One region of the Pantoea sp. X-Soil-TKNS-1211 genome, then DNA from elsewhere that is predicted to be linked to it. Evidence: riboswitches for the same ligand, from Rfam matches in the RefSeq annotation. Region 1 holds a riboswitch; each other region holds the start of a gene.
What was found. Region 1 has a riboswitch for thiamine pyrophosphate ahead of thiC (phosphomethylpyrimidine synthase ThiC). Riboswitches for the same ligand answer to the same signal wherever they lie in the genome.
Positions count from the first base shown of each region.

Region 1 (5,917 bases):
GTCTGCTTTTTCCGCGATCACATCAATCAGTTGAGTCTTGTTCATAAGTTATCCTTAAAGTGTATTTATCGCTTGCTAAGCAACGAGTGCGAGGGAAAAGCCATATTCTGGCACTCTTCAGCCTGCACGCACCGATAGCCACAATTTTCAGCCCCCCAAATGTAGACCAGACAGGGGGCCGATGTGAAGCCTCCAGGCGCGCTAATTCGGGCCTGAAGTCACGTTTTCTCGCCTTATTGCTGAAAAATTATACCGATGTTACTGATTCCCGCTTCGCGCAGGTCAGAACGTAACCCTTTAATCAGTTCCAGGTCACGCTCCTCGCACTCTGCCAGCAGGCGAAAAATCTCCCACTGCAAATCCCATTCGTCAATAATCGCCTGGTTTTCGCGCAACTCTTCATCGCTCATTTCGCGCCCGGCCTGAGTCATTTCGAGAATCGCAACGGTGGTAATGGAGGTACGACTGACCTCTATGGCATGTTCCAGGGTTTCCCCACTGAGCTGCGCATGCAACACTTCACTCAATGCCACGCAGGCATCAATCGCCGGATGTACCCCGTAGATATCAAAATCGTCCCCGTTGGGGATCGCCGCTTCCAGCTTCTCAAGTTGGCTGTCGAAATTGATTTTAGCGTCTTTGACCGTCAGGCTTTCCCACACCAGATCGAGCATACGGCGATACAGCTGCGGATCGGCGAATTCGGTCTGCTGACAGAAGGCCCAATAGTTAGGGTACATACGTTCGCACAGACAGGCCATAAAGGTGACGTGCTGCCAGCTTTCCAGCTTCGCCAGGCGTAAATGGACGGGATTCTGTAACATCAAACTTGCTCTCAATAGTTTAGCTGGCGGCAGTGTACCGCAAAAGCCGCGCGCAAACAGCGTCAACGCGCATTTTGCCTGCGCAGAAAGGCTGGACGACCGGAAGCCACTGCATCCGCCCAGCGCGTCGGCTCGGGTAAGCGATAGCCCGCCATGCAGTTTTCTACCCACTGCAATGCGCTGTCGGTACTGACACGATGACCGGTCGAGATGAAAAGTGGGTTGCAGCGTGCCTTGCTACGCCATACCCAGCCCAGTTGCTCGCCTTTATCCAGCAAGGGCTGACAGCTGCCCGGAGCCTCATCCAGCGTATCAAATTGGCCGCATAAGCGCCGCTTTGCCACACCGATGGTCGGTACATCAACCAGCAGGCCAAAATGCGCCGCCACACCGAGCCGACGTGGATGCGAGATGCCGTGCCCATCGACAAATAACAGATCCGGCTGATGCTGGAGTTGCTGCCACGCAGCCAGTAACGCAGGCACTTCACGGAACGATAAAAAACCGGGGATATAGGGCATGGTGGTGCTGATACGGGCAATCTGATGTTCCACCAGCTGTAGTGAGGGATACTCAAGAATCACCAGAGCGGCACGCGTCACCTCACCGCCCTGTTCAAACCCCACGTCGGCACCGGCAATCCAACGGGGCGGCAGCACCTCAAAATCGTCCTGCCGCACTACGTCAGCTGCGCGCTGTTGCTGTTCCGTGCGTAGCGCCGCTAAATCCATCGTTAGTCCTGATGGTAAGGACGTGACAGACGATGCACTGCCTCAACAAAGGCTCCGGCATGCTCTGGCGGCACGTCTTGATGGATGCCGTGCCCCAGATTGAAGACGTGGCCTTCACCCTTGCCAAAACCTTCGAGGATACCTGCCACTTCCTGTTCGATACGGGCCGGAGGGGCATAGAGCATTGACGGGTCCATATTGCCCTGCAACGCAACTTTATGGCCGACGCGACGACGTGCATCCGCAATATCGGTGCTCCAGTCCAGACCCAGCGCATCACAGCCGGTCTCCGCTATCGCTTCCAGCCACTGGCCGCCCCCTTTGGTGAACAGGGTGATCGGCACGCGACGGCCTTCGCTCTCGTGCAGTACGCTATCGACAATTTTGTGCATGTAGTAAAGCGAGAACTCACGATAATCACGCCCGGTCAGCACACCGCCCCAGGTGTCAAACACCATGATCGATTGTGCACCGGCTTTGATCTGCGCATTCAGATAGAGGATCACGCTATCGGCCAGTTTATCCAGCAACGCATGCAGCGTCTGCGGCTCGGCGTACATCATCTTTTTGATTTTGGTGAAGGCTTTGCTACTGCCGCCTTCAACCATATAAGTTGCCAGCGTCCACGGGCTACCGGAGAAACCGATCAACGGCACTTCACCTTTCAGGTTATGACGGATGGTACGCACCGCATTCATCACATAACCCAGCTCTTGCTCAGGATCAGGCACCGGCAGTTTGTCGACATCGGCGCGGCAGGTAATGGGATTAGAGAAACGTGGACCTTCCCCAGTTTCAAAGTACAGGCCCAGCCCCATGGCATCCGGGATGGTGAGGATATCGCTGAAGAGGATAGCCGCATCCAGCGCATAGCGGCGCAGCGGTTGCAGCGTGACTTCGCACGCCAGCTCAGCATTTTTACACAGCGACATAAAGTCACCGGCCTGAGCGCGCGTGGCTTTATATTCCGGCAGATAACGCCCGGCTTGTCGCATCATCCACACCGGGGTGACATCCACCGGTTGACGTAACAGGGCGCGTAGATAACGATCGTTCTTCAGTTCACTCATAATTGGCTCTCTCACTGGCAGGAAGCCAGTGTAGCATTTTCACATCGCGCTGGCGCGACACTGGGCAACGGTATCTTCAATCAGGCGTCGCGCCACGGTGCCTGGGGGCGGTAATAAGGGTAACGCATCGTAGCGGAACCAGCCGGCATCCAGCAGCTCTTTGCCGTCATGCTGTAGCTCGCCTCCCTCGTATTCCGCCATATAAGCCATCATCAGCGAATGAGGAAACGGCCAGGGTTGTGAGGTGACATAGCGTACGTTTTTCACCCGCACGTTGCTCTCTTCCATCACTTCGCGCGCCACCGCTTGTTCGAGGGTTTCCCCCACCTCAACAAAACCGGCCAGCACGGTGTAGACGTTGTTGCGATGCTTCGCGTGGTTCGCCAGCAGGATCTCATCACCGCGTCGGATCGCCACAATGATGCAGGGCGCGATTTGCGGATAGTACCGTTCACGGCAGTGGCCGCACAGGCAAGCGAACTCACGTTTGCTCAGGTGCATTTCGTGGCCGCAATAACCGCACCAGCGATGTGAACGATAGAACTCCGCCAGTTGCACGCCACGTCCGGCGAGCTGAAACAGGCCGACATCTTCGTCGATCAACTGCCGAACTGAACCCATATTGTCAGGACGTGCCTCACGGATCAGCCAGACATTTTCACCCTGCCATTCGCCAATCACCATGCCGCTGCTGCCTGTCAGGCCATACTGTTCTGCAACACCGTGCGGCAACTCACCCTGCGGCAGCCAAAGTTTTTGTTCATAGCTGACAATCCACCAGCCAGCGTCTACGCTTGAGATCTCACGTTGCATTTAAATCGTCATCCTTAGCGTCTATTCGCGGAATGAACCACTATAACCCACATGGAGCCTCGTATGCTTACTCAGTTAGACGACCTGACCGAGCGTGTAGGCCGCGGTAACGAATTGGTCGATTCATGGCTACACGCGCGTCGTCAGCTGCTGGTTAACTATTATCAGTTGATTGGCATGAAGCCAAAAAAAGACGCCTTAAGCGCCCTTGATGAGCAGGCGTTGGATGCGTTTTGCCACAACCTGGTGGATTATCTTTCCGTTGGTCATTTCAGTATTTATGAGCGGATTATCAATGAGATGCAGGGTGACAGCCCCCTAATTGCCGCCGCACAGATTTATCCGCTACTGGAGGCGAATACCGAACGAATGATGCAGCTGTATGACGGTCATCTGCAACAGGCCATCACCGATGATAACTGCGCCACCTTTCAGCAAGCCTTGTCTGAAGTGGGGGAAGTGCTGGAGTCACGTTTCACGCTGGAAGACAAGCTGGTGCATCTGGCGTGGGATAATCAGCTGGCACGCACGCCGGTGGCAAATGAAAGCATCATTGCCCGTCCTGCGTAGAATCCTGCATTTGTAAAAGACTTGTTATTCGTAAAAAGCCCTTCTATGCTACGAGGGCTTTATCTGTTTTACGGTTTAACACCGTAACTATTTTCTTGTCGGAGTGCCCACTTGGGCTGAGACCGTTAATTCGGGATCCGCGGAACCTGATCAGGTTAGTACCTGCGAAGGGAACAAGAGTAAATATCACAGTCGGTGCGTGCGCCGTTTCTGTTACTCCTTCCGGACTCCGGACAAGCAACTTCCATCATTTACAGGAAACTTGCTATGTCTGTCGCAAAAACGTCTCGTCGTGAACAACGCGCCCAGGCGCAAGAATTTATTGATTCCCTACAAGGCACCGCTTTCCCAAACTCAACACGCATCTGGATCACCGGCAGCCGTGCTGATATTCGCGTACCGATGCGGGAGATTCAGCTTAGTCCGACCCTGATCGGCGGCAGCAAAGACAATCCGCAATACGAAACCAACGAGCCGGTGCCGGTGTACGACACGGCGGGCGCTTACGGCGATCCGCAAGCAACGATTGATGTCCATCAAGGACTGGCCAAACTGCGTGCGGAGTGGATCGCTGAACGCGGGGACAGTGAAACCATCGACCAACTCAGCTCCGACTATACTCAGCAGCGCCTGGCGGATGAGGGGCTGGATCACCTGCGGTTTGAACATTTGCCCCAGCCGCGACGCGCCAAATCCGGTCGCTGCGTCACCCAACTTCACTATGCACGTCAGGGCATCATTACCCCCGAAATGGAGTTTATTGCGTTGCGTGAAAATATGGGACGCGAGCGTATCCGTGGCGAGGTATTGCTGCAACAGCATCCAGGCCACAGTTTTGGCGCGCACCTGCCGGAGGATATCACCGCTGAATTTGTGCGCCAGGAAGTCGCCGCAGGGCGTGCCATCATCCCGTCCAACATCAACCACCCTGAATCTGAGCCGATGATCATTGGCCGCAACTTTCTGGTTAAAGTGAATGCCAACATCGGCAACTCGGCGGTCAGCTCCTCGATTGAAGAGGAAGTGGAAAAGCTGGTGTGGTCAACACGCTGGGGAGCCGACACGGTGATGGACCTCTCGACGGGCCGTTATATTCACGAAACACGTGAGTGGATTTTGCGTAACAGCCCGGTGCCGATTGGCACCGTACCGATTTATCAGGCGCTGGAGAAAGTGAACGGCATTGCGGAAGATTTGAATTGGGAGATCTTCCGTGACACCTTGCTGGAGCAGGCCGAGCAAGGCGTGGACTACTTCACCATCCACGCCGGTGTGCTGCTGCGTTATGTGCCGATGACGGCGAAGCGTCTGACCGGCATCGTTTCGCGTGGCGGTTCGATCATGGCGAAGTGGTGCCTGTCGCATCATCAGGAAAGCTTCCTGTACCTGCACTTTCGTGAGATTTGTGAGATCTGCGCTGCCTATGATGTTGCGCTGTCGCTGGGGGATGGGCTGCGTCCGGGTTCGATTCAGGATGCCAACGATACAGCGCAATTTGCTGAGTTGCACACGCTAGGTGAACTGACAAAACTGGCCTGGGAATATGATGTGCAGGTGATGATCGAAGGTCCGGGCCATGTGCCGATGCAGATGATTCGCCGCAATATGACCGAGCAGCTGGAACATTGCCACGAAGCCCCCTTCTATACCCTTGGCCCGCTGACCACCGATATCGCCCCCGGCTACGATCATTTCACTTCCGGCATTGGTGCTGCGATGATTGGCTGGTTCGGCTGCGCGATGCTGTGCTACGTCACCCCCAAAGAGCATCTGGGTCTGCCCAATAAGGAAGATGTGAAGCAGGGGCTGATCACCTATAAAATTGCGGCACATGCTGCCGATCTGGCGAAAGGCCATCCCGGCGCTCAGATCCGTGATAACGCCATGTCGAAAGCGCGATTCGAGTTCC
Region 1 is NZ_AP035953.1:273,594-279,510, reverse strand. Features, by position in the region: gene hupA (nucleoid-associated protein HU-alpha) at 1-45, opposite strand, end outside; gene AC6I8W_RS01240 (YjaG family protein) at 234-824, opposite strand; gene nfi (deoxyribonuclease V) at 887-1,555, opposite strand; gene hemE (uroporphyrinogen decarboxylase) at 1,558-2,625, opposite strand; gene nudC (NAD(+) diphosphatase) at 2,665-3,438, opposite strand; gene rsd (sigma D regulator) at 3,502-4,008, shown strand; TPP riboswitch at 4,098-4,198, shown strand; gene thiC (phosphomethylpyrimidine synthase ThiC) at 4,276-5,917, shown strand, end outside.

Region 2 (5,917 bases), on a different replicon from region 1:
GGCAAACAGCTGGCCGTTATCCGTTACCGACAGTTTGCGCGTGTTGCGATTAAGTAAGCGCGCGCCCAGTGACTCCTCCAGCGCGGCGATGCGGCGGCTGACGTATTGCTTGGACAGCATCAACTGCTCGGCGGCAGCGGTGAAGTTGCCGGCTTTAATCACGGCGACATAAATGCGCAGGTCATCTATCTGCATATTGTCCACTTATTGGTGACAGTCATTGTCAGTGTAACGCATTGTTGAGCGTTTCAGTTTACGTATACTGAGTCTCATCAGGAAGCGAAATCGTCTTCCGCTAACAAATTTGAGGAGCAGACCATGATTGAACAAAGATTGTCAGCCCAGCGCGGCCTCGGTGACCACGGCTGGTTGCATTCACGCCATACTTTCTCGTTTGCCAACTATTGGGACCCGAAACAGACTGGTTTCTCGGATTTACTGGTGATTAACGATGACCAGGTGGCACCGGGTCGTGGTTTTGGTGCACACCCGCACAGCAACATGGAGATCATCTCTTATGTGCTGGAAGGGGCGCTGGAGCATAAAGACTCTATGGGCACCGGTTCGGTAATTGTCCCCGGTGACGTGCAGCTGATGAGCGCCGGTAGTGGCGTGACGCATAGCGAGTTTAACCACTCGAAAGCGGAAAGCGTGCATTTCCTGCAAATCTGGATCGTACCGGCAGAACGTGGCACCCAGCCTGGCTACCAGCAGATTTCGGTAGCAGAAGGTGACAAACGTGGTCAGTTGCGTCTGATTGTGTCGCCGGCAGGTGATGCCGGTTCGCTCAGTGTCCGTCAGGATATCCGCATCTATGCTGGACTGTTTGATGGTGCCGAGCAGCAGACCTTTGCGCTGGATGCCGACCGCTATGCCTATATTCATGTGGCGAGTGGCAGCATTGAAGTGAACGGCGTGGTGTTTAACGCCGGGGACGGCGCACGCGTACGCAACGAAACCGCGCTGCAATTCGCCAACGGCAAAGATGCGGAAGTGTTGTTGTTTGATCTGCGCCCGCTGGAAGTGAATCATCCGCAGCGTTAAACAATATGGGAGGCCTGTTGGCCTCCTTTCTTCTTCAATTGCGCGATAAATCGTGCCGCTAAACCCATTCCATTCCCCGCACAATCCGTAGCAGCGCGATTTATCGCGCGGGTTTTGACCTTCAGCAATCTCCACCCGTAAGGTGCGATGTTTACAACAACAACGCGGCAGAGGCCAGTCGTTGCATGATATCAAAATCCCGCTGCTCATCTGGCATCGCTATTCCTGGTTTGCCTGATGCTTCAGGGGCAGAACACCACCCATAAAATAATCACGCCGAACACGCACACCAGAATGGCTGAAATGATTGAATCAGCACACATATTTTATCTGCCGGATTTCAGGATGAAGAGAGGAGGATACGCGCAAATCGTGGAGAAAAATGGGTGATCCTGAAACAGGGAATTTTTAAAGGTTAGCCTTTGTTGCCAGTCTTACACTTGACGAAGCCTGGCTGCTGCAATACAAATAGACGCGTCGGGGGAGTCTCGCCCAAGAGACTGAGAGGCTAAAAGCGCACTGCGCGGCTTAGCGACCCTTTGAACCTGACCCAGTTGATACTGGCGTAGGAAGACTGACAGCCTGCCATTTTGGCTGTCTGACAACGGGACGCTTTTCCGTCGCGCGTGTCATTTCCCTCCTCCTGTATCCGGGTCTCAGTGCGAAAACTGAGAGGCCGATATGAATGCTCCCCGTTGTATTCCGGAACACCCGCTATGAGTCGCTGGTCGATATTAGGCAGCGGCGTGGCGGGCCTGTGCGTAGCGACCTTACTCGCTGAACGCGGTGAACAACTTGAAGTGATTAGCGATGAATCGCGGCAGCCCGCCTCGTGGTTTGCCGGTGGCATGCTCGCGCCCTGGTGCGAAGCAGAAAGCGCACCGCGTGCTGTCATCGATCTTGGTCAACATTCCGCCACCTGGTGGCAGCAGCGTGTCAGCAGCGTTGAACATCAGGGCACGTTGGTGGTGGCTCCGCCGCGTGATAGCCAGGAACTGAACCGCTTTGCGCGCATGACCGAACAACATCAATGGATTGATCCGGCAGAAGTGGAACCGGCTCTCGCCGGACGCTTTGCCCGTGGCCTGTTTTTTGCCCGCGAAGCGCATCTCGATCCCCGTTTGGCGCTGAACGAAATGCGTGAGAAATTGCAGCAGCGCGGGGGGGCTTTTCACCACGGGAAACCGTCGGGGCAAGTGATCGACTGTCGTGGGATCCATGCGGCAGCGGCGTTGCCACGCCTGCGGGCGGTGCGCGGTGAAATGCTGATTTTGCATAGCGATGAGGTGCGCTTCTCGCGCCCGATTCGTCTGCTGCATCCGCGCTTTCCTTGCTATCTGGTGCCGCGTCGCGCGGGTCATTTTATGCTCGGTGCAACCATGGTCGAGAGCCATGACGCCAGCCCGATCAGCGCCCGCGCCATGATGGAGCTGCTCAGCGCTGCCTGGGCCATCCATCCGGCGCTGGCCGAAGCGCGCATTATCGAAAGCGCCAGCGGTTTGCGTCCGGCCTACCCGGCCAATCTGCCGGAAATCCACTATCAAAACGGCTCGTTTTACCTCAACGGTATGTACCGCCACGGCTTCCTCCTGGCCCCGCTAATGGCGGAGCAACTGATGCAGCGCTTAACCTCGGAACAACTTCATGAATATTCAGCTTAACGGCCGCCCGGTGCTGACTGCTGCTCGCACCCTGAGCGAACTGCTGCGCGAACAGCACATTGATGCCGCCTGCGTGGCAACTGCCTTCAATGGCAATTTTGTTCCCAAATCCCAGTACGACAGCCAGCAACTGACAGAAGGCTGTCAATTGGAAGTGCTATCACCGATGCAGGGAGGCTAATCATGTTTTATGGCTTTGAACCCCAGTCACGTTTTCTGCTCGGCACCGCAGGTTATCCCTCGCCTGCGATTTTACAGCAGGCGATTGCGGCGGCGGGTAGCGAAATCATTACCGTCAGTCTGCGGCGTGAAGGCACAGCCGGTGCTGCCTTTCGTGAATTGCTGGCGCAGTTGGATCTGCGCGTGCTGCCCAACACCGCCGGATGTCACACGGTGCAGGAAGCAGTAACCACGGCCTATATGGCGCGTGAATTATTTAACACCCCGTGGATCAAGCTGGAGGTGATCGGCCATGCCGACACGCTGCAACCCGATCCCTTCGCGTTGGTGGAGGCAGCCCGCATCCTGTGTGCCGACGGATTTCAGGTGTTTCCGTATACCACCGAAGATCTGATTGTCGGTGAAAAATTGCTGGAAGCGGGCTGCGAAGTCCTGATGCCGTGGGGTGCGCCGATTGGCTCCGGCCAGGGGCTACGTAACATTGATGGACTACGGGCGATGCGTGCCTGGTTCAGCGATATTCCGCTGATTATCGATGCCGGTATCGGTGCGCCATCGCAGGCAGCACAGGCGATGGAGCTGGGTTTCGACGCGGTTCTACTCAACACCGCCGTAGCGAAAGCGGGTGACCCGGTGCGTATGGCGGGGGCGTTCCGCCAGGCTATCGAGGCGGGGCAAGCCGCACGTGACGGAGGGTTGATGGAGAAACGCGATATGGCCGCCGCCTCCACACCGATCTTTGGTCTCGCCACGTTTGGCGGAGGACAGTAACGATGGATCGCTATCAACGTCAGATGATGTTGCCGGAAATCGGCGAGCCGGGACAGCAGCGACTGAGCCAGGCGCGCGTGCTGGTGGTGGGTGCTGGTGGACTGGGTTCCACGCTGTTGCCGTTGCTGGTGGGGGCGGGCGTCGGCTATATCCGCCTGTATGACGACGATGACGTGGCGCTGCACAACCTGCACCGCCAGACATTGTTCGATATGCAGGACGTCGCGCAGCTCAAAGTCACCAGCGCGCAACGCGCGTTGCTGCGGCGTAATCCGCAGGTGCGCGTGGAACCGCTGCCGCTGCCGTTAACTGCCAGCAATGTGCAGCAGGCGCTGCATAACATCGACCTGGTGATTGACGCTGCGGATAATTTCGCCGTGACCTATCAACTGTCGGATGCCTGTCATCCATTGGGCATCCCGTTGATCAGCGCGTCGGTGCTGGGACGGCGGGGCTACGTCGGCGGATTTTGCGCCTCGGCACCCAGCTACCGCGCGGTGTTTCCACAGTTGCCCAGCAGTGCCGCCAACTGCAACACCGCAGGGGTGATGGGACCGGCGGTCGCTGCGTTGGGAGCGTTACAGGCGCAGATGGCGTTGAGCGTGCTGTTGGGCTTTACCCCCTCGCCGCTGGGTTGTCTGGTCAATTGTGATTTTGTGCACTGGCATTTTCGCCAGTTCCGCTTTGACGATGCAGAAGAGCCGGAACAACCCGGTGTGCCCTTTATTGATGCCCGGTTACTCACCGCCGAAGATTGCATCGTCGAACTGCGTAGCCGTGAGGAAGCCCCGGTCAGCGTGGCGGCCTGGGCGCAACGCATTCTGCCGCAGCAACTCGACGCCTGGCAGCCACCGAATGATCAACGCATTGTGCTGGTGTGTGCCAGCGGTATCCGTGCCGCTCAGGCCGCAACCGCGCTGGCACAGCGTGGCTGTAACCGGCTGGCCATTCTGGCAGCCAATCGACCATGAGCATGGATATTACGCTGCACGATGTCAGTTTCGGCTGGGGAGGGCATCCGCTGTGCCAGCACCTCAACCTGCGTTTGCGTGGGGGTAAGACCACGGTGTTGCTGGGGTGCAGCGGCATTGGCAAGAGTACCGTGTTGCGCCTGGTGGCCGGTTTGCTTCAACCACAGCAGGGCAGCATCAGCGGCATTCGCGACAACGTGGCGTGGATGGGGCAGCAAGATTTGCTCTATCCGTGGTTGTCGGTGCTGGACAACGTGATGCTGGCGGCGCGTCTGACGGGTGAAAAAGCGGATCCTGTACGCGCCATGCATCTGCTGGAGCAGGTCAAACTGGCCGACGTCGCCCATGCCAAACCCGATACACTTTCCGGTGGTATGCGGCAACGCGTGGCGCTGGCGCGCACCCTGTATGCCGGACGCGATGTGGTGCTGATGGATGAACCTTTTGCCACCCTGGATGTGATGACCAAACTTAGCCTGCAAACGTTGACGGCAACCTTGCTACAGGGAAAAACCGTGCTGTTAGTGACGCATGATCCGCTGGAAGCCTGCCGCATGGCGGACGACATTCTGCTGCTGAGCGGCCAACCGTTGCGTATCGAAACCTGGCCGGTGCCGGGCGGCAGGGCACCCCGTACTCTCGATGATCCCAGCCTGTTGCAGGCGCAGGGCCAGCTGTTTAACCGATTGAATCAAGATGAAGAAAAATCTGTTTAGCGCCGTCTACTTGTTGGCGGTGCTGTTATGCGCCTGGCTGCTGGCGCGCCACAATGGCGTGCCGAATTTTCTGTTGCCCGCGCCGCAAGCGGTGCTGGAAGCGTTGTGGTTGCATCGCGCGCTGCTGTGGCATCACCTGGTGTTCACCCTGGCGGAAATTGGGCTGGCGCTGCTGCTGGGAGTGGGGGCAGGCATCGCCCTGGCGATATTGATGGCGGGCAGCCCGCTGATACGACGCTTGCTGTTTCCGCTGGTCACCGCCAGCCAGGCCATTCCGGTGTTTGCGCTGGCCCCGTTGCTGGTGCTGTGGCTGGGGTTTGGTATCGCATCGAAAGTGGTGGTGGCGGCGTTGATCCTGTTCTTCCCGCTGTGTCTGTCCTTGTTTGATGGCCTGTGCCGCGCGCCACCCGGTTGGCTGGAGTTGGCACAAACCCTCAACGCTTCACGTTTTCGCCTGTTCTGGCAGGTGCGCTGGCCAGCCGCGCTGCCGCAATTTTTCTCTGGTTTGCAGATGGCGGTAGTGCTGGCACCGATTGGCGTGGTGATTGGCGAATGGGTAGGGGCCAGCGAAGGA
Region 2 is NZ_AP035954.1:503,730-509,646, reverse strand. Features, by position in the region: gene AC6I8W_RS22755 (LysR family transcriptional regulator) at 1-195, opposite strand, end outside; gene AC6I8W_RS22750 (pirin family protein) at 319-1,044, shown strand; TPP riboswitch at 1,514-1,633, shown strand; gene AC6I8W_RS22745 (FAD-dependent oxidoreductase) at 1,761-2,705, shown strand; gene thiS (sulfur carrier protein ThiS) at 2,689-2,886, shown strand; gene AC6I8W_RS22735 (thiazole synthase) at 2,889-3,656, shown strand; gene AC6I8W_RS22730 (HesA/MoeB/ThiF family protein) at 3,659-4,627, shown strand; gene AC6I8W_RS22725 (ABC transporter ATP-binding protein) at 4,624-5,343, shown strand; gene AC6I8W_RS22720 (ABC transporter permease) at 5,324-5,917, shown strand, end outside.
Region 2: linked by a shared signal. The riboswitch ahead of AC6I8W_RS22745 (FAD-dependent oxidoreductase) and the one ahead of thiC (phosphomethylpyrimidine synthase ThiC) in region 1 are both predicted to bind thiamine pyrophosphate.

Region 3 (5,917 bases), 1.7 Mb from region 1:
CTGCACACACGAGTGATTGGTGTGGTGACTGCCGCGCTGCACGGTAAAGGGGACGGGATTGACGCGGTCATTGAAGCGATGAGTCAGCCAGATGTGGCGATTGTCTCAATGACCGTCACCGAAAAAGGCTACTGCCACCTGCCCGCCAGCGGTAATCTCAACCCGGATCATCCCGATATCGTGCACGACCTGGCACATCCGCAGGATCCGCACTCTTTACCCGGCCTGATTCTGGCCGCAATTATTCGCCGTCGCGAACGCCATCTGCCGCCCTTTAGCGTGATGTCCTGCGACAACATGCCAGAGAATGGCCATGTGACACGCAACGTGATCGTCCAGCTGGCGGAGCGGCACAGCGCTGAACTGGCGGAGTGGATCAAGGGCCATATCACCTTCCCTTCCACCATGGTGGACCGTATCGTCCCGGCGATGACCGATGAGGCCTTTGCTACGTTGGCGGCTCGGCTGGGCAGTCAGGATCCGGTGGCGGTGGAAGCCGAACCCTTTTTCCAGTGGGTGATCGAGGATAACTTTGTCAGTGGCCGCCCGGCATGGGAAAACGCCGGGGCTGAGCTGGTGCGAGATGTGCTACCGTTCGAAGAGATGAAGTTGCGTATGCTGAATGGCAGCCACTCTTTCCTCGCTTACCTCGGTTATCTGGCGGGCTATGAACATATCAGCGATTGCATGGCGGATGCCCATTACCGCCGCGCCGCCCGCGCACTGATGATGCAGGATCAGGCACCGACGCTGCGTACCACAGGGGTTGATCTGGCTGCCTATGCCGATTCGTTGATCGCCCGTTACGAAAACCGCGCCATCAAGCATCGTACGTATCAGATCGCCACTGACGGCACGCAAAAGCTGCCGCAGCGCATGCTGGATAGTGTGCGCTGGCATCTGCGTAATGGCTCCGACTGTGACTTTTTGCTATTGGGGGTGGCAGGCTGGATGCGCTATGTCAGCGGCATTGATGAACACGGCCAGCCGATTGAGATTCGCGACCCGCTGAAAGAGGAACTGGCGCGCATTGTGGCGACCAGTGATGAGGGCGCACCACGCGTTCGCGCCTTGCTGGGACTGCAAGCCGTGTTCGGCGATGATTTACTGCAACACGCGGGCTTCGTGACACGGGTGACGCAACTTTATCAGCAACTGTGTGCCGAAGGGGCACGTGCCACGGTGCAGGCTCTCACCCGTCAGGGTTAACGCCTGCAACAAACTGGTAGCGCAGATGCAGCGTGCTGATTAGACTGAATCTTTCCCATAAGGGCTGGTGCATACCAGCCATAAATACGGATATTGCTGCATGTCGATTGCCTATACCATCACCACCAGCGAACCGGTGAACCAGCAGATTTATCGCTATCTGCGCCGGGACATCGTCACCTGCGCCATTCATCCTGGCTCGCTGCTGTCGGAAAAAGAGGTTTCTGCGCGCTTTAACGTCTCACGTCAGCCGGTGCGCGAAGCCTTTATTAAGCTGGCTGAAGCCGGCCTGGTGCAGGTATTGCCGCAGCGTGGCACCTTTGTGCGTAAGATCTCTGCTCAGCGCGTCGCCGATGGCCGTTTTATCCGCGAAGCGGTGGAAATTGCCGTGGTACGCCGAGCCGCGCAGGAGATTGCTCCGGTCGCCCTGATGGCGCTGGAGCATAATCTCCAGTTGCAACGTTTAGCGGCGGAACGCCATGACAGCCAGGCATTTCTGGCCCTCGACGATGAATTCCATCGCCTGATTGCGGAAAGTATTAACTGTCTGCTGGCCTGGGAGACGGTGGAAAACATCAAAGCGACCATGGACCGCGTGCGCTTCCTGACGCTGAGTGAAGTTTCTCCACCGGAGAATTTGATTCAACAACATGAAGAGATTTATGCGGCACTGAAGGCGCATGACGTCGAAGCCGCTGAATCAGCGATGCGCCGCCATTTGCAGGAGATGATTATGACCATCACGCCGATTGCGGAACGCAATAGCGAGTGGTTTGAATCACCTTAAGCCACGTGATGTACCGTAGCGGCGCGATTTATCGCGCTGTTTTTTGCGGCATCGCACACGGGATTGCGCGATAAATCGCGCCGCTACGGATTTAATTATGCAATCGTCACATCCTTGGACAGATACACATCCTGCACCGCATTAATCAACTCCACGCCCTCTTTCAGCGATTTCTTGAATGCCTTACGTCCCAGAATCAGCCCCATGCCACCCGCGCGTTTGTTAATCACCGCCGTGCGCACCGACTCGGCCACATCGGTCGCTCCTGCCGCCGCACCGCCAGAGTTAATTAACCCGGCACGGCCCATATAGCAGTTTGCCAGTTGGTAGCGCACCAGGTCGATGGGGTTTTCCGTGGTCAACTTGCTGTAGACACGCTCATCGGTGTGGCCGAAGTTCACTGCGGTGTAACCGCCATTATTCTCCGCCATTTTCTGCTTCACGATATCTGCGCCAATGGTGGCGGCCAGATGGTTGGCCTGGCCGGTTAAATCGGCACTGGCATGGTAATCCACGCCATCTTTCTTAAAGCCGTTATTGCGCAGGTAGGCCCACAGCACCGTCACCATGCCCAGTTCATGCGCACGTTCAAACGCGGCGGAGATTTCTTCAATCTGCCGACGCGATTGCTCAGAGCCAAAGTAGATGGTAGCCCCGACCGCAATGGCACCCATATTGAACGCCTGCTCGACGCTGGCGTACAGCGTCTGGTCGTATTGCGTCGGATAGCTCAGCGTCTCATTGTGGTTCAGCTTCACCATAAATGGGATTCTGTGCGCATAACGCCGCGCAACCGAGGCCAGTACGCCATAGGTCGAGGCAACGCAGTTGCAGCCCGCTTCAATTGCCAGCTCAACAATATTTTTCGGGTCGAAGTAGTGGGGATTGGCAGCAAACGAGGCCCCAGCGGAATGCTCGACACCCTGATCCACTGGCAGAATCGACAGATAACCGGTGCCCGCCAGGCGGCCGGTGTTGTACAGCGTTTGCATATTACGTAATACCACAGGAGAACGATTGTTATCGGTCATAACGCGATCAACATAATCCGCGCCCGGTAAATAAAGGCTTTCCGCTGGAATGGTCATACAGCGATGTTGAAGAAGGCTATCCGCTTCTTTGCCCAATAACTGAACGATGTCCGTCATACTGACTCCTGATAAATGGCTGGATTGGAACCGGCACCTGCCGATTCGCCCCCAACAGCCTGGACCGGGATCCGCCAGGCTGGCAAATTGCTGACTCCATTTTTCAGACAGATGCGCAGGCAAAAAATGGCAATTCGGCGTTACGCCCTACCACCACCGATGAAAATGGTGCACCGGCCCAATACCTTTCCCTACCTCCAGAGAATCCGCATGCAATAGCGCCTGTTGCAACCACGCTTTGGCCTCGGACAATGTCGCCGCCCAGTCATCATGGCGCGGACGCAATGCCGCCAGCGCGGCCGACAGTGAACAACCGGTGCCGTGCGTGTGGCGAGTGTTGACGCGCGGTGCGGTAAAACGCTGGCGTCCGTTGCGAGTGATAAGCCAGTCGGGACTTTCCGCATCACTCAGATGTCCCCCCTTCATCAGTACCGCTTCACAGCCGAGATCGAGCAACGCATCACCCTGCATCAGCATCGTCTTCTCATCCTGCGCCACGCTGCGGCCAAGCAGTGCCGCCGCTTCCGGCAAGTTTGGCGTGATCAGCGAAACCTGTGGCAACAACAGCTCGCGCAGACTGGCGATAGCGTCGGGTGACAACAAAGCATCACCACTTTTCGCAATCATCACGGTATCCAAAACCACGAACGGCAGGCTGGCACGCTTCAGCTTGTCAGCAACAATTTCCACCACCGCCGTTTCCGCCAGCATGCCGATTTTCGCGCTGTCGATACGCACATCGTCGAGTACCGAATCCAGCTGCGCCCCGACAAAATCAGGTTCGATACGATAGACCGACTGCACGCCACAGGTATTCTGGGCCACCAGCGCAGTGATCACGCTGGTGCCGTAGGCGCCCAGCGCGGAGAAAGCTTTGAGATCAGCCTGAATCCCTGCGCCACCGCTCGGATCGGTTCCGGCAATGGTCAACGCGTTGATGCGTTTCATGGTGCCACCTCCAGCGTCCACAACGCATCAAGAAAAGCGGCCACAAAGCTGCCTGGCCCCGGCGCCTGACGCGCCGCCCTTTCGCCAGCCAGCGACATGACACGACAGGCGGCCGCCACATGTTGCAGACGTTCTCCCGGCAGGCTGGCAAACGCCGCTACCACTGCCGACAACGCGCAGCCTGTCCCCACCACGCGTGTCATCAGCGGACTACCACCGGGGATGGCAAAAGTTTGCTGGCCATCGGTGACGTAATCCACTTCTCCGGTGACCGCCACAATGCTGTGGTATTCACGTGCCAGTTGTTGTGCGGCACTGATCGCGGCATCGGCCTGATGCACACTGTCCACACCACGCCCGCCTGCCGCCTGATTCGCGAGGGCAAGGATCTCCGACGCATTGCCACGAATCGCCGCCGGTTGCTGATTTAATAGTTGCTGGCAAAATTCGGTGCGCAGGGTTAATGCACCGACTGCGACCGGGTCGAGCGTCCAGGGGGTAGCGGCACGATTTGCCACCTCAACCGCAGCCAGCATGGCGATGCTGCGCTCGCGTGTCAGGGTGCCAACGTTAATCAGCAGCGCATCGGCAAAACTGCTGAACTGCGCGGCCTCGTCAGCGTCGATCACCATGGCAGGTGAGGCCCGCAGCGCCAACAACACATTGGCGGTAAAGGTCTGCACCACGTCATTGGTCATGCAGTGCACTAACGGTGCATGCTGATGAAGTAATTGAAGCGATTGCGCGAGCTGCGCGGGGGAAAGAAGGTCAGGTTGTTTCATAAGGCTCCCAACCGGCGATCAAGAAGGCGAATGCGGTCAGGCATCTGACTTCCCTACGCTGGCATTAATCCAGATCAGGTTCGAAGGGTATTTCTCAGCCGTGAACGGCACCCCTAGTCATTGATAAATCGTTAACGTACCCATCGTGCAGGTCGCTCACCGGATCATAAGGGAGTTGCTCAGCACTGTAAACCGTCGGACCTACAGCAATAAAAAACCCCGCAGAACGGGGTTAGTCAGATACCGGGTACAGGCAATTTATTTACGCAGATACTGATTCAGATACTGCTTAACTTTCTCAGTGCCATTACCTACGTTGGCAACGGCAGTGCGTAATTGTGTCGCGCTGACCTCCAGGGTATGCGTCCAATACTCAACTTCCCAGGTTTCACTGAGACTAATAAAGCGTTTGTCTTCCGGTTGTTTTCTCTTTAAATCATCAGCCATTTTGCAGCTCCTGAGGTTAATTCTGAAAACATGACTATCGCTTCTTAAGGAGAGTAACTGGTTAGCTTTACCGAAGGACGTTAGTAGTTCGATGACAGCGTACCGCCTCCCGCTTAAGTCCAGGAGCCAGCACAATGCTGGCTACCGGAAAAAATCCTAGCCAAATTGGTTGATGAGATCAAGGTATAGTGACTATACCAAAGAACAACAGAGTAAAACTTTTCAACCACACTTCATGGCTGAACGTTGTCTTACCTTTTTTGTAAATCAGCAGGATTAATGACTGAGCAACAAATAATCACCAAAAAAACAACAAACATAAATATATGATATAAAACAATAAAATTCTTATTTTGCGTTCTGCATCATAAATCGTACTCAACAAGATTGATAATTCGCGCCGCAAAAAATAGCATCTCACCACTGGTTACATGAAGTAACAGTTACAAATACGCATCATCATAACTGGAATTATCACGGAGGATTCATTATGCATCGGACTGTGCGCACGTCTTTATCTTCAGCTATTGCGGCTACGTTGCTCGCCACATCGTTTGTCCCTGTCGCCCCAGCTCTGGCAGCAGGCTTCATTGATG
Region 3 is NZ_AP035953.1:2,944,862-2,950,778, forward strand. Features, by position in the region: gene AC6I8W_RS13955 (mannitol dehydrogenase family protein) at 1-1,209, shown strand, start outside; gene AC6I8W_RS13960 (GntR family transcriptional regulator) at 1,310-1,996, shown strand; gene fbaB (class I fructose-bisphosphate aldolase) at 2,092-3,144, opposite strand; gene thiD (bifunctional hydroxymethylpyrimidine kinase/phosphomethylpyrimidine kinase) at 3,292-4,092, opposite strand; gene thiM (hydroxyethylthiazole kinase) at 4,089-4,874, opposite strand; TPP riboswitch at 4,908-4,999, opposite strand; gene AC6I8W_RS13980 (DUF3606 domain-containing protein) at 5,133-5,321, opposite strand; gene chiP (chitoporin ChiP) at 5,812-5,917, shown strand, end outside.
Region 3: linked by a shared signal. The riboswitch ahead of thiM (hydroxyethylthiazole kinase) and the one ahead of thiC (phosphomethylpyrimidine synthase ThiC) in region 1 are both predicted to bind thiamine pyrophosphate.